DNA from 3 places in the Streptomyces sp. NPDC001514 genome. Region 3 is predicted to be linked to each of the others. Evidence: riboswitches for the same ligand, from Rfam matches in the RefSeq annotation. Region 3 holds a riboswitch; each other region holds the start of a gene.
What was found. Region 3 has a riboswitch for cyclic di-AMP ahead of ACWCXB_RS34515 (M23 family metallopeptidase). Riboswitches for the same ligand answer to the same signal wherever they lie in the genome.
Positions count from the first base shown of each region.

Region 1: another riboswitch for cyclic di-AMP. It lies ahead of ACWCXB_RS22585 (M23 family metallopeptidase); the one in region 3 lies ahead of ACWCXB_RS34515 (M23 family metallopeptidase).
Region 2: another riboswitch for cyclic di-AMP. It lies ahead of ACWCXB_RS17530 (NlpC/P60 family protein); the one in region 3 lies ahead of ACWCXB_RS34515 (M23 family metallopeptidase).

Region 1 is NZ_JBSFHO010000021.1:121,822-126,803, reverse strand. It holds gene ACWCXB_RS22595 (HPr family phosphocarrier protein) at 4-285, shown strand; gene ACWCXB_RS22590 (GntR family transcriptional regulator) at 452-1,135, opposite strand; gene ACWCXB_RS22585 (M23 family metallopeptidase) at 1,321-2,094, opposite strand; cyclic di-AMP (ydaO/yuaA leader) riboswitch at 2,108-2,271, opposite strand; gene ACWCXB_RS22580 (M16 family metallopeptidase) at 2,480-3,847, opposite strand; gene ACWCXB_RS22575 (M16 family metallopeptidase) at 3,865-4,982, opposite strand, start outside.
Region 2 is NZ_JBSFHO010000015.1:6,192-11,173, forward strand. It holds gene pcrA (DNA helicase PcrA) at 1-1,848, opposite strand, end outside; cyclic di-AMP (ydaO/yuaA leader) riboswitch at 2,081-2,245, shown strand; gene ACWCXB_RS17530 (NlpC/P60 family protein) at 2,244-3,416, shown strand; gene ACWCXB_RS17535 (hypothetical protein) at 3,596-4,906, opposite strand.
Region 3 is NZ_JBSFHO010000051.1:20,252-25,233, forward strand. It holds gene trmB (tRNA (guanosine(46)-N7)-methyltransferase TrmB) at 1-110, shown strand, start outside; gene ACWCXB_RS34510 (PrsW family intramembrane metalloprotease) at 258-1,595, shown strand; gene ACWCXB_RS34515 (M23 family metallopeptidase) at 1,810-2,868, opposite strand; cyclic di-AMP (ydaO/yuaA leader) riboswitch at 2,880-3,015, opposite strand; gene ACWCXB_RS34520 (PP2C family protein-serine/threonine phosphatase) at 3,247-4,419, opposite strand; gene ACWCXB_RS34525 (MerR family transcriptional regulator) at 4,739-4,982, opposite strand, start outside.

The DNA of each region.
Region 1 (4,982 bases), on a different contig from region 3:
ACCATGGCTGAGCGCCGCGTCAATGTCGGCTGGGCCGAGGGCCTCCACGCCCGCCCCGCTTCCATCTTCGTCCGTGCCGCCACGGCCTCCGGCATCCCGGTGACGATCGCCAAGGCCGACGGCACCCCCGTCAACGCCGCCTCGATGCTCGCGGTGCTCGGCCTGGGTGCGGAGGGCGGACAGGAGATCGTGCTCGCTTCGGACGCGGACGGCGCCGACGCCGCCCTCGACCGTCTGGCGAAGCTGGTCGCCGAGGGTCTCGAGGAGCTCCCCGAGACCGTCTGACCCGGCCCGGTCCCGGTCCGGACCCCGGCTGCCCGCTCGCGGGAGTGAGCCTTATCCCGGCCGGCAAAGAACAAATGAATGGAAACGGCGGAGCCGCAGCAACCGGGAATTACCGGTCTGCGGCTCTGCTGTTTGAAATAGCCCCTCTTTGTATACGGCGCTTTTGTTAATTGCGGGCACTCGCCGTGTTTACGGAATGTTGCGAACTCCTCACTGCCCCGCGCGCCGTGATACGCAACCGGTGCGCCCCCGTCATCCGTTCGGCGTGCATCGCGGTGAGCGCCCGCGCCCGCTCCGCGTCGCCGCGCGACACCGCGTCCACGATCGCGCCGTGCTCGGCCCAGGACTCCACCGGCCGGGCGGGCTGCTCGACGGCGTACATCCAGGCGATCTTGTGCCGGAGCTGGGTCAGCAGCGCGATGAGGCCGGGGCTGCCGGAGGCCTGCGCGAGGGTCTCGTGGAACCAGCCGCCGAGCGAGCGCAGATCCTCGCCCTGACCCCGGCGCGCCCGCTCCTGGCCGAGTCTGACCAGGCCGCGCAGCACTTTGAGGTGGGCCTCGGTGCGCCGCTGCGCGGCGCGCGCGGCACCCAGTGGCTCCAGCAGCATCCGGATCTCCAGCAGGTCGGCGGCCTCCTGCTCGGTGGGCTCGGCGACGCACGCTCCGGCGTGTCTGCGGGTGACGACGAAGCCCTCCGACTCCAGGGTGCGCAGCGCTTCGCGCACCGGGACGCGTGAGACGCCGTAGCGGCGCGCCAGCTGCTCCTCGGTGAGCCGGCTGCCGCGCTCGAAGACACCGGAGACGATGTCGTCGCGGATGGCCGTGCATACCGAGCGCGCAGGAATGCGCATACCGAACCTCCGTCTTTAATCCGCGCGAAACCCAGTCGAGCGATGTCTGTTCGGTGACTCTATTGCAGTGGGCCGGAATTTCCGATGGCCTACGGGAATCCATGGATATCTTTTGGCCGGAATACACCGAAAGCCCCGGCCGGTCTCCATGACCGGGCCGGGGCCCTACCGCGGGGAGGCGGGTCTCAGACGCTGACGCCGTGGCCGCGCAGATACGCGACCGGGTCGATGTCCGAGCCGTAGTCGGGGCTCGTGCGGGCCTCGAAGTGGAGGTGCGGGCCCATCGAGTTGCCGGTGGACCCGGACAGGCCGATCTGCTGGCCCGGGGTGACGGTCTGGCCGACCGAGACGCCGATGGACGACAGATGGCCGTACTGGGTGTACGTGCCGTCCTTCATCTTGATCACGATGTTGTTGCCGTACGCGCCGCCCCAGCCGGCCTCCACGACCGTGCCCATGCCGACGGCGACGACCGAAGTGCCGGAAGGGGCGTGGAAGTCGACCCCGGTGTGGCTCCCGGAGGACCAGACCGAGCCGCCCGCCTGGTAGCCCGTGCTGATGTACGAGCCGGCGACCGGGAGCGTGTAGGACATCAGGCGCTTGCGCTCGGCCTCGCGGGCAGCGCGCTCCTGGGCCTCGCGGGCCGCCTTGACGCGGGCTTCGGCCTTGCGCTTCGCCTCGGCCTCGGCCTTCGCGCGGGCCGCGGCCAGGTCGGCCTCCCGCTGCTGGGCGTCGGCCTGGGCGTCGATCTGCTCGGCGAGGGTGTCGGCGGCGACGATGGCCTGGTTCAGGCCGGTGTCCTCGAGGGCGGGGCTTTCCGTGTCGGCGGCGAGCGCCGGGGAGGCGAGGGTTCCGATGACGCCGGTGGTGGCGAGGGCTGCGGCTCCGGCCAGACCCGCGCGCTTGCGCGTCAGACGGCTCGGACCACGATGCTTCCCGGTGGCACGGGTGAACGCCATGAAGTGGCTGATCCTTTCCTTCCTTCTCGCCTACCGGGTTAGCTGACGGGTTCGGAGCAGGAAGGTCTCCTACGGGCCCCTCCGCACGGGTGCGAAGGCGTCCGATTCACCCCAGGGGACGTGTGGGTCCCCGGCTCCCCAGGCTCGCGCCCGACGGGGACTCGGCGATGGCTGTCCGATGCCGCGGATGCGGCTGGTGCAACCGACGGACAGCGCAGAAGACGCTAAGCGGGACATCTTTCAATCACCAAACGGACACGGAGATTTGTTGTGCATGCCACAGGTCAGACACGCAGCCTCTCCAACAAAACGGACATACGGAAGGGCCCCGTTGGCACGATGCCAACGGGGCCCTCCGGGTGCGCCGGAGCCGACCGGCAGTCAATCAGCCCGTGACAACGGTCACTTCACCGATTCCCAGAGCCTTGACCGGCTCCTCGATCTCGGACGCGTCGCCGACGAGGACGGTGACGAGCCGGTCCACCGGGAAGGCGTTGACGACCGCGGCCGTGGCCTCGACGGTGCCGGTCCCGGCCAGGCGCGTGTACAGCTGGGCCTGGTAGTCGTCCGGAAGGTGCTGCTCGACCTGGTCGGCCAGCGTGCCCGCGACCGACGCCGCGGTCTCGAACTTCAGCGGGGCCACACCCACCAGGTTCTGTACGGCGACATCGCGCTCGGCGTCGGTGAGGCCCTCCGCGGCGAGGGTGCGCAGCACCTTCCAGAGGTCGTCCAGCGCCGGGCCGGTGTGCGGGGTGTCGACGGAGCCGCTGATGGCGAGCGTGGCCGCGCCCGTGCCGTCGGCGGAGGAGCGCAGGACCTGGGCGAAGGCCCGCACCCCGTACGTGTACCCCTTCTCCTCGCGCAGGACGCGGTCCAGGCGGGAGGTGAGGGTGCCGCCCAGGCAGTACGTGCCGAGGACCTGGGCCGGCCAGACCCGGTCGTGCCGGTCCGGGCCGATGCGGCCGATGAGGAGCTGCGTCTGGACCGCGCCGGGGCGGTCGACGATGACGACGCGGCCCGTGTCGTCGGCGGTGATCGGCGGCACGGGACGGCTCTCGGCCGCGCCGCCGGTCCAGTCGTCGAGGGTGTCGGCCAGCACGGCGTCCAGATCGACTCCGGTGAGGTCGCCGACGATCACGGCGGTAGCGGCTGCGGGCCGGACGTGGGCTTCGTAGAAGGCCCGTACGGCCGCGGAGTCGATGCGCTCGACGGTCTCCTCACTGCCCTGGCGGGGGCGGGACATCCGGGAGGAGGCCGGGAAGAGCTGCTTGGAGAGCTCCTTGGCGGCGCGGCGGGCCGGGTTGGCGGTCTCGTGCGGGATCTCGTCCAGTCGGTTCCGCACGAGCCGCTCGACCTCGCTGTCGGCGAAGAGCGGCGCGCGCAGGGCCTCGGCGAGCAGGCCGAGCGCCTTGGGGAGGCGGGAGACCGGCACCTCCAGGGAGACACGGACGCCGGGGTGGTCGGCGTGCGAGTCGAGGGTGGCGCCGCAGCGCTCCAGCTCCGCGGCGAACTCCTCCGCCGTGTGCTTGTCGGTGCCCTCGGAGAGCGCCCGCGCCATGATCGTGGCGACGCCGTCGAGGCCCTCGGGCTCGGCGTCCAGCGGGGCGGTGAGGAAGATCTCCACGGCCACGACCTGCTGGCCGGGACGGTGGCAGCGCAGGACGGTCAGTCCGTTGTCGAGCAGGCCGCGCTCGGGGGCGGGGAAGGCCCACGGCCTGGCCTCGCCTGCCTGCGGCTGCGGGTGGAAGTCCATGGTCACGGCAGCGTCGGTCACTGGTCCGCCCCCTCTGCGTCGTCGTTGTCCTCGGTGGCCTCGGCCGCTTGGACGGGTTCGTACACCAGCACCGCCCGGTTGTCCGGGCGCAGCCGGGCCTGGGCGACTGCCTTGACCTCCTCGGCGGTGACGTCGAGGACCCGCGAGACGGCGCTGAGCGCCAGCTGGGGGTCGCCGAACAGCACGGCGTACCGGCACAGTTCGTCGGCGCGGCCCGCGACCGTGCCGAGCCGGTCCAGCCACTCGCGCTCCAGCTGGGCCTGGGCGCGCTCCATCTCCTCGGGCGTGGGGCCCTCGGCTGCGAACCGCTCCAGCTCGTCGTCGACGGCGGCCTCGATGTCGGGCACCTCGACCCCGGCGGACGTCTTCACGTCCAGCCAGCCGAGCGAGGGCGCCCCGGCGAGCCGCAGCAGGCCGAAGCCCGCGGCGACGGCCGTGCGGTCGTGGCGCACCAGGCGGTTGTGCAGCCGGGACGACTCGCCGCCGCCGAGGACGGTGAGCGCCAGGTCGGCGGCGTCGCACTCGCGCGTGCCGTCCTGCGGCAGGCGGTAGGCGGCCATCAGGGCGCGGGCCGGGACCTCCTCCTCCACGACCTCGCGCAGCTGCTCGCCGATGATGTCGGGCAGGGCGCCGTCGCGCGGCGGCTGCTTGCCGTCGTGCATCGGGATGGAGCCGAAGTACTTCTCGATCCAGGCGAGGGTCTCCTCCGGGTCGATGTCGCCGACGACCGACAGCACCGCGTTGTTCGGCGCGTAGTACGTGCGGAAGAAGTTCCGCGCGTCCTCCAGCGTCGCCGCGTCCAGGTCGGCCATCGAACCGATCGGGGTGTGGTGGTAGGGGTGGCCCTCCGGGTAGGAGAGGGCCGTCAGCTTCTCGAAGGCCGTGCCGTACGGAACGTTGTCGTAGCGCTGGCGGCGCTCGTTCTTGACGACGTCCCGCTGGTTCTCCATGGACTCCTCGTCGAGAGCGGCGAGGAGCGAGCCCATGCGGTCGGCCTCCAGCCAGAGCGCGAGCTCCAGCTGGTGGGCGGGCATGGTCTCGAAGTAGTTGGTGCGCTCGAAGCTGGTGGTTCCGTTGAGCGAGCCGCCCGCTCCCTGGACCAGCTCGAAGTGGC
Region 2 (4,982 bases), on a different contig from region 3:
GTCGGCGACGAGCGCGACCTGCTCGAGGAACTCGGCGAGCGTGCCCGAGCCCTCCTCGGCACCGCGCTCCTGCTCGAACTCGAGCGCGACCGCGGCCAGCTCCTGGAGGTTCTCGATACGCGTCTCGTCCTGCGGGTCCGTCGAGGCCTGCAACTCGGCGAGATACCCCGTCCGTTCGAGCACGGCTTCCAGGACCGTCGCCGGTCCAGCGCCCGATTCGACGATCGTGCGGAGCTCCTCCATCAGCGTGTTGAACCGCTTCACGGCATTGGCCGACCGGGCCGCCATGCCGTACGCCTCGTCCACGCGCCGCAGCGCCTGCGGGAAGGTGATCTTCTCCCGCAGCGCCAGCGCGTCGATCATCGCCTCCGCGCGCTCACCGATGCCGCGCTTCGGGACATTGAGGATGCGGCGCAGCGGGACGTTGTCCTCGGGGTTGGCGAGGACGCGCAGATACGCGAGCACATCGCGGACCTCCTTGCGCTCGTAGAAGCGCACTCCGCCGACGACCTTGTAGGGCAGGCCGACGCGGATGAAGATCTCTTCGAAGACACGGGACTGGGCGTTCGTCCGGTAGAAGACCGCGACATCGCCGGCCTTGGCCTCGCCCGCGTCCGTCAGCCGGTCGATCTCGTCGGCGACGAACTGCGCCTCGTCGTGCTCGGTGTCCGCGACATAGCCGGTGATCTGGGCTCCCGCGCCCGCGTTCGTCCACAGGTTCTTGGGGCGGCGGCTCTCGTTGCGCTCGATGACGGCGTTGGCGGCGGAGAGGATCGTCTGCGTCGAGCGGTAGTTCTGCTCCAGCAGGATCGTCGTCGCGTCCGGGTAGTCCTCCTCGAACTGGAGGATGTTACGGATCGTGGCGCCGCGGAAGGCGTAGATCGACTGGTCGGCGTCGCCCACGACGCACAGCTCGGCAGGGTCCAGGTCCTCGTACCCCGTGCCGACCAGCTCACGCACCAGCGTGTACTGGGCGTGATTGGTGTCCTGGTACTCGTCGACCAGGACATGGCGGAACCGTCGACGGTAGTGCTCGGCGACGTCCGGGAACGCCTGGAGCAGGTGGACGGTGGTCATGATGATGTCGTCGAAGTCCAGCGCGTTGGCCTCGCGCAGCCGGGCCTGGTACATCCGGTAGGCCTCGGCCAGCGTCTTCTCGAAGCCGTCGGCGGCCTGGTCGGCGAAGGTCTCCTCGTCGATCAGCTCGTTCTTCAGATTCGAGATCTTGGCGCTGAAGGACTTCGGAGGGAACTTCTTCGGGTCGAGGTCCAGGTCACGGCAGACCAGCGCCATGAGCCGCTTCGAGTCGGCCGCGTCGTAGATCGAGAACGACGACGTGAAGCCGAGCTTCTTGCTCTCCCGGCGCAGGATGCGGACGCAGGCGCTGTGGAAGGTGGAGACCCACATCGCGTTGGCGCGCGGGCCGACGAGGTGCTCGACGCGCTCCTTCATCTCGCCCGCGGCCTTGTTCGTGAACGTGATCGCCAGTATCTGGCCGGGGTGCACATGCCGGGTCGCCAGCAGATGGGCGATCCGGTGGGTCAGCACCCGCGTCTTGCCGGAGCCGGCACCGGCCACGATGAGCAGGGGTGAGCCCGTGTGCACGACGGCGGCACGCTGCTGCTCGTTCAGCCCCTCGAGCAGCGCGGCCGGGTCCACGGCGGGGCGCGGCGCACCGTCCCTGTAGTACGCGTCCCTGGCCGGGGGCACGTCGAACTTCCCCTCGAAGAGGTCGTGCGGGACCTCCTCGTGGGGCGCGTGCTCGTCGTGCTCGGGCGGCGGGGGCTCCTCCGAGGCCGAGGTGCGCTGGAGGTCCGCCAGGAAGCTGTCGTCAAAGAGGCTGCTCATCGCTCTACGAGTCTAGGCCGCCCCACCGACAGCCCGCCGCCGCCTTCACCACAACCGGATCCAACACGTTCCGTAATCGGGCACTTACGGTACGAATGCGGCACGACGGCGACACGCCAAGGTCACGAAAATGTATCGGGCATATCGAACATCGACCTTCACAGCGGCACCACAGTTTGGCTAGCGTGCTCGCCCAGGCAGCCCGTTCCCTCAACGGCGACCGACGCCGATCGGGCCGCCCACGCCGAATCCGACCTTCCCGCAAGGGAGTTCGGAACCGGGGACCCATCATGCACAACCGGGGTGAATCGGACCGTGCTCAACTCGGCCCGTAGGACAGCCTTCCGTTCCGTCCGAACCCGACAGCTAACCCGGTAGGCGGTCCACGGAAGGAGATGCCGGCCTTGGCGTCGCATCGCAAGACGCGCCAGCGTACGTATCCGCGTACGAAGTCCCCCGCCGTCGGGTTCACGACGGCCGCCCTCGCGGGCGTCACCCTCCTCTCCACCCAGAGTGCCCAGGCCGACCCGAGACCCAGCATCGAAGAGGTCCAGAAGAAGGTCGACGACCTCTACCGGCAGGCGGGCACCGCGACCCAGCAGTACAACCGGGCGAAAGAGGAGACCGCGCAGCAGCGCCGCGAGGTGGACACGATCCTCGACGATGTCGCCAAGCGCACGGAGTCGCTGAACGAGGCCCGCCGCACGCTCGGTTCGTACGCGGCCGCGCAGTACCGGACCGGTGCGGTCACGCCGACCGCCGCGTTGCTCTTCGCCGACAGCCCACAGGCGTACTTCGACCAGACCCATCTGATGGACCGGCTCTCCGACGAGCAGCGCGGTGCCGTCGCCGACTTCGAGGCACAGCAGGCGGAGGCCGCGAAGCAGCGCGCCAAGGCGACCGAGAGCCTGGAGACGCTGACCACTTCCCAGCAGTCGCTGCGCACCAGCAAGGAGCAGGTGCAGAAGAAGCTCGCCGAGGCACGGACGCTGCTGTCGCAGCTGACCGCCGAGGAGAAGGCGCGGCTCGAGGCGCTGGAGCGGCAGCGGGAGGAAGAGGCCCGCCGCCAGGCCGAGGCGAAGGCCAGGGCGGAGGCGGAGGCCAAGGCCGAGGCGGAGCGCCTGGCGGCAGAGCGCGCGCAGCAGGAGGCGCAGAACCAGGACACGGGGACCAGCACAGGGACCGGGACGAGCACCGACACCTCCGCCGGGACCTACGCCGCCAAGGCCGAGAAGGTCCTCGCCTTCGCCCGCGCCCAGATCGGCAAGCCCTACGTATGGGGGGCGACCGGCCCCAGCTCGTACGACTGCTCCGGCCTCACCCAGGCCGCCTGGAAGGCGGCCGGCGTCGACCTGCCCCGCACCACCTGGGACCAGGTCAACGTCGGCCAGCGCGTCGCCACGAGCGATCTCCTCCCCGGCGACCTGGTCTTCTTCTACGACGACATCAGCCACGTCGGCATCTACATCGGCGACGGCATGATGATCCACGCCCCCAAGCCGGGCACGAACGTCCGCGAGGAGTCGATCTACTACATGCCGATCTACGGGAGCGTCCGCCCCGCGTAGACCGCATGGACGCCTGTAGGGCCTCGTTCGAGTGGGCCTTTTCTCATCGTTCTGTCCTTCGCTCGTCCGGTTGGACAGGGCGATGAGAAGTCAACTCTCCGGGAGAACAGCGATCGGCGCCGCCGGCACGACCCGCACCCTTGGCAGGTGGTGCGGGCTGCGGGACCGGCCGTAGCCGATCACGACGGGCCGGGGGGCAACTGCTCGTCGATGTGGTCCTTGCTGTAGCCGAGCCCTTCACCGATCGCCTTGTAGCGGGTGCGCTGGACCTCGGTGACGGTGATCTCGCACGTACAGAGAATGTGCAGGAGCAGGCGGAAGCCCAGGTCGGGGTCGACGGACGTGACCACCTCCTCCAGTGCCGTCACGGCGGTCCGAACCGTCGCGGCGCCGGTGTTCGCAGTCCTGTCCGTCAGCTTCGGGGCCACCTGCCGGACCTCCGCCAGCACCGCCTTCGCCGACTCCGTCCTGGCGGGCGAGACGACGGAGGTGTAGACGGGGTCGACTTTCTTCAGGTGCTCTCTGCACACCTCGGCGACCTGCCGGAGCCATGTCCGGCCGACGGCGTCGAACTCGTCGGTGTTGTTCCACCGCCCCGACGCTGCCCGCCACAGTGCCGTGACCGCGTCGTCGGACAGTGCGGAATCCAGCAGCCGTTGCACGTCTTCCAGCAGCACGGCCGCGTACGAGCCCGGGACGTACCCAAGGTCGCCACGGGCGATGCTCTCGATGTTCTCCCGCACGGTGCCCTCGTACTGCCACCCTGTCCCGAAGAACACGGCCGCGAGCAGCGGCAGACCGAAGCGGCCGAGCGCGAAGTCACGCCGGCTCGGGTCGATGGGCGGCCACCGCACATTCAGATCTTCGTAGACGGCGGCTGCGGGGTAGGCCAGCCGGTCACCGATCGTCAGCAGCCGGTCGTACTGGTCCTTCCCGACCGGCAGGGAGTACGCCTTGGCGGCGCGCAGGAACAGGCGCAGGCCGAGGTCGGCGTCGACCTGGTGCACGATCCGGCGCAGCGCCGCTGCGATGTCCGTTACCGCGACAGCGCGTTCCAGTCCGGCTGCGGCCTGGTCGATCTCCGCCGCCACGGTTTCGCGCAACTCCTCCTCGGTCACCACCGGTCGCACCTCATCCAGGACTTTGGCCTCGACCGGATTCAGCTCTCGTGTCCGCGGCGGGCACACGTCCGAGATGCGGCGCAGCCACGCGCGCATGTTCATGCCGTCTTCGACCGGGTCGAAGCACCTTCGTACGGCGGCCAGCCACACGGCGTGGATCATGCTGTCCGGGAGCGGGGAATCCAGCAGTAGCCGTACGTCCTTGCCGAGCTGGTCGTCCTCGTCCTCTTCGGCTGCCTTCTCGGCGAGGGCGAGCACCACCGGTCCGTCGAGGCTGAGAGTCGTACGGGAACACAGCGTTTCGGCAAGGCCGCTGAACCCGAAATCCGCCCCGAAATCGTAGTAGTACAACTCGCGCGGCTGAGTCATGACAAGCCTCCTGCGGAGGCACGGGCACCCCTCGTCGTGAGGGATGCCCGTGTCCACCACTACTCGTTCACATGGT
Region 3 (4,982 bases):
GCGGCTACGCGCCCCGGCCCGCTTTCCGGCCGCTGACCCGGTTCGAGGGGCAGGGCCTGGACAAGGGGCATGTGGTGCACGACCTGCTGTTCCGCCGCAGGGCACGGTAACGGCGCCGCGCCGACACCAGCCGGCCGGCCCGCCACGAAGCGCCGGCCTCGCGCCGGTCATGCAACGCCGGCCGTGTAGCGCCGGCCGTGTAACGCTGTCGCGTAACCCCGTCGCGCACTGTCAGTGCCCCTCGTTAGGGTCGTCGCGTGTCCGACTGGTCCCCGCAGCCGCAACCGGCGGCGCCACACCCCGCCGTCCCGGCGTGCGACGAACAGCCGCTGTTCGACGCCGTGCCGGCGCGTGCGCAATGGCGCTACCGGCCGAGCCGCGCCCTCTGGCGCAGCAAGGCCCTGCGCGCCGGGATCCTCGTCACCCTGCTCGCCCTCTCCGGCCTGGTCATCCTCGCGCTGGTGCGTGAGCAGACCGGCACCGAGGGCTTTCTGGTGGGCCTCGGTCTCGCCCTGCTGCCGGTCCCGCTGCTGATGGCGGCGTTCCGCTGGCTGGACCGCGTCGAGCCGGGCCCCTGGCGGAACCTGCTCTTCGCCTTCGCCTGGGGCGCCTGCGCGGCCGCGCTCGTGGCGATCATCGCGAACTCGTTCGCGACCCAGTGGATAGCCACCGCGACCGCCGACCCGACGTCCGCGGACACGATCGGCGCGACCGTCGTCGCCCCGATCGTGGAGGAGAGCGCCAAAGCGGCCGCCATCCTGCTCATCTTCCGCTTCCGGCGAGGGGACTTCACGGGGATCGTCGACGGCGTCGTCGTGGCCGGCTTCACCGCGACCGGCTTCGCCTTCACCGAGAACATCCTCTATCTCGGCAACGCCTTCGGTGAGGACCAGGAGTTCGGCCACTCCGGCTTCGCATCCGTCACCGCGGCGACCTTCTTCGTACGGATCGTGATGTCGCCGTTCGCGCATCCGCTCTTCACGGTGCTGACGGGCATCGGCTTCGGCGTCGCGGCGATCACGGCACGGCGCAGGAGGTTCCGCAGGACCGCGCTGCCCTTGCTCGGCCTCGCGATGGCGATGGGCATGCATGCGCTGTGGAACGGCTCGGGGGTGTTCGGCCCGTGGGGCTTCTACGCGGTGTACGCGGCGTTCATGGTGCCGGCCTTCGGACTGCTGACCTGGCTGGCGGTCTGGACCCGGCAGCGTGAGCTCCGTACGGTCGCGACCCAGCTCCCCGCGTACGCCGCGGCGGGCTGGCTCTCCCCCGCCGAGCCGCTCGCCCTCTCCTCCATGCGGGCGCGCACGATGGCACGCGACATGGCGGGCCGCACCCACGGGCCCGCGGCCGCCCGCGCCGTGTCCGAGTACGAGGCCTTCGCAACCTCCCTGGCCTTCCTGCGCCACCGCGCCCACCGCGGCACGGCGGGCCCGGACTTCGTGGCCCGCGAGCAGGAACTGCTCCACCACCTCTGGCAACGCAAGCACGTGGCGTCCCCGGCCCTCGTGTACGCGGTCCAGGCGGCGGGCGGGGTCTGGCTGCCGGCGCCTGCGCCGTACCGGGACTACGGGGGCTACAACCCGTACCGGGGATAGACCGACAGCCCTGGCGTCGGGGGGGTGCCGCCAGGGCTGCCGGGGCTGCCGGGTCGTACGAGCATGAGGGGACGCCCGGGAGTGGGCGCAGCCGATGTGAACGTCAAAGCGAAGCGTGAAGGCGAACGGGAACGCGAAACGCGAACGCCGAGAGTCGTACAGCGAACCGACGAATCAGCCAATCAGCGATTCAGCGAAACGACGAGTCGACGACTCAGACGCTGAGGCCCTTGTCCCGCAGCCACGCCGCCGGGTCCACTCCGTCGCCACCCGCCGTGTGCACCTCCAGGTGCAGATGCGGGCCGGTGACATTGCCGGTCGCGCCGACGCGTCCGATCGTCTCGCCCGTCGTGACCGTCTGCCCCACGCCGACGGTCATCGACGACAGGTGGCAGTACCAGACCTCGGTGCCGTCCTCGAGCTCCAGCACGATGCGGTAGCCGTACGACCCGGACCAGCCCGCCGACTTGACGGTGCCTCCGTGCACGGCCTTCGTCGGCGTGCCCGTGGGCGCGGCGAAGTCGAGGCCGGTGTGGTACCCGGAGGACCACATCGAGCCGGCCTGGCCGAAGGTCGAGGTGATCGTGTACGAGGACGTCGGCAGCGAGTAGCTCGCGGCGAGCTTGGCGAGCCGCTCGGCCTCCGCCTTGCGCGCCGCCTCCTCCTCGGCCAGCCGCTTCGCCTCCGCGGCCGCGGCCTCGGCCTCGGTCTGCTGGGCCTTCGCCTCCGCCGCAGCCTTCTCGGCAGCTGCCTTCTCCGCGGCCGCCTTCGCCTCGGCGTCGGCCTCGGCCTGCTGCTGCTCGGCCTGCTGGAGGATGCGGGCGCGCAGCGCCTCGCCCGCGCCGGTGGCGCTCTCCTCGCCGCCCTCGGCGGACGCCGTGTCGGCGACGGAGAGCGCGGTGAGCGGCGCCTCGTTCCGGTTGCCGTCCTGCTCGTCGGACTCGTCCGACATCAGGGAGCCCACACCCGGCAGCGACTTGGCGTCCGGGAGGTTGTCCGTGATGGTGTCGGGAAGGGATATGGAGACGGCGGGCTTGTCCTGCGCGGTGGCCATGCCGCCCGCGCCGACCGCGGCGATGACGCCGACTCCGAGGACGGTGGAGCTCCGGGCGAGTCCGTTGCGCTGCTTGACGACGCGGTGCCTGCCACGGACCGGGCGGACTGACTCCTCGGTCGGGTTCCACTCCTCCGTCCCGGCGGCGGGAGCCCACTCTGCGGTGGGAACCCACTCTGTGGTGGGAGGTTCTTGGAGGGCAGGCTCGTTGGACGCCACGGAGGCGTGCTCCTTTCCTTCCTTCTCGCCTACCGGGTTAGCTGACGGGTTCGGAGCAGGAAGGTCTCCTACGAGCACCGCGAAGTGCCCGATTCACCCCAATTGGTGGTTCCCCGGTTCCCTTACGGGATTCGGCGCGTGCGCACGGTGCCGTCTCTTGCGACGGCTGGGACGACCGCGCTGCGTTATCGAACGTTAATAGACACCGGGGTCCTATTCCAAGCTGTTCCCAGTGATCATTAACGATATTGGCCTGGACTTTCCGGCCACAAGAGGGGGGAATCGGGCGAGTTGACCCCACCACACCCACCCCACCAATTCTGACGGTGCATCAAATGTTATGCGGAGGGCTCCCTTTCGATTACGTTCCGTCGCGATTCAGGGAACCACCGGCATCGTCCGGCGTCGCTTCGGCTCCCGCTCCCCCGGCCGGCTTACCGCCAGCAGCGCCATGTCGTCCGTCGTCGCACCGCCCGTATGCCGCCGCACGTCGGCGACGAGCGCGTCCAGCAGTTCCTCGGGGCCGGGAAAGATACGGCCGCCCAGCCGCCGGCGCGGATCGTAGAAGACGCCGTGCGCGTCGCGCGCCTCTGACAGCCCGTCCGTGTAGAGCAGCAGCGTGGCCCCGGCCGGGAACGCCGCCTCGTCCACCCGGTCCGGCCAGGCGCCGAGATCACCCATGCCAAGCGGCAGCGCGGGCTCGCTCGGCTCCAGGATGTCCAGCACGCCGTCCGCGCGCAGCACGAGCGGCGGCGGATGGCCCCGGTTGACCACCCGCACACGTCCGTCGCCGATCGGGATCTCGGCGAGCGCGGCGGTGGTGAACCCCTCGAACACATCGAGCCCCGAGCGTCTCGTGCCCTCCCGCGCCAGCGCCCGCTCCAGCCGCCGCGCAACCCCCTCCAGCGACGGCTCCTGCTCGGCCGCCTCCCGGAACGCCCCGAGCACGACAGCCACCGCCTCGACCGCGTTCAGCCCCTTCCCCCGCACGTCCCCGACCACCAGCCGCACCCCGTACGGAGTGTCCTGCACGGCGAACAGGTCCCCGCCGATGAACGCGTCCGCCTGCGCCGCCTCATACCGCGCGGCGACCTGCAGGCCGCCGATCCGCTCGGCGGGCGAGGGCAGTACCGCCCGCTGGGCGGCCTCCGCGACGACGCGCGCGGAGGCGAGGCGCGCGCTGCCGCGGCGCACGATCCGATTGATGAACAGGGCCAGCACGGCGACGGTGACCACGGTCAGCAGCTCGGTCACCGACGGGATTTCGGTGACCGTGCCGTTGTACACCTGCAGTCCTGCCTCCGCCGCGACGGCGGCGACGCCGGCCAGCACGGTGTACTGCAGGGCGAAGAAGGGCGCGGCGACCAGCGGCGACGCGGCGAAGAGGGGAGAGGCGGTGTACGACGCCGGGGTGGCCAGATCGAAGAAGATCCCGCCGATGACGAGCAGCACGGGCAGCACCCCGACGATCCGGCGGCCGCCGTCACGACGCGGCGCGTCGCCGACGCTGCCATCGCCGATGCCGCCGTCGCCCGCGGGGCCGTCGCCGATCCGGCCGTCGCCCGCGGGGCCGTCGCCGACGCTGTCGTCGTCGATGCCGTCGTCGATGCCGTCGTCGATGCCGTCGTCGATGCCGTCGTCGCTGTCGCCTGCTCGCTGCCCCACCAAAGGTCTCCTGCCCGGTCCGCCCCACGGATGCGGACCTACCGCGCCCCACCCAGGCTGGCCGGAGCCGGGCCGCGCGGCGAATCGCCGTCGGCCAACCGGGCTACGTCCCGGGCGGCCGGCCGGTACCGCGGCGACAGGGCAGACGGTCCGAGCCGACGGTCACCAGGGGGCCCTCCTGGTGACCTGGTCAGGAGTACGGGCCTCAGTCGTCGCTGAGGTTGCGCTCCGCGTACACCTTCATCGCGTCGCGCACGAACGCCGCCGTGCCCTCCTCGTGCCGGTCGTAGTTCACCGTGAAGCGCGGGTCGGCGACGTACATCTCGCCGAGCCCGATGACGTACGACTTCGTCGGCGTGACCGTCACCGACAGCCACTCGACCTGCCGCTGTGCGATCGCCTGCGCCTCGTCGCTGTCCGGTGCGAAACCGTCCTTGAGCGCCTGCCCG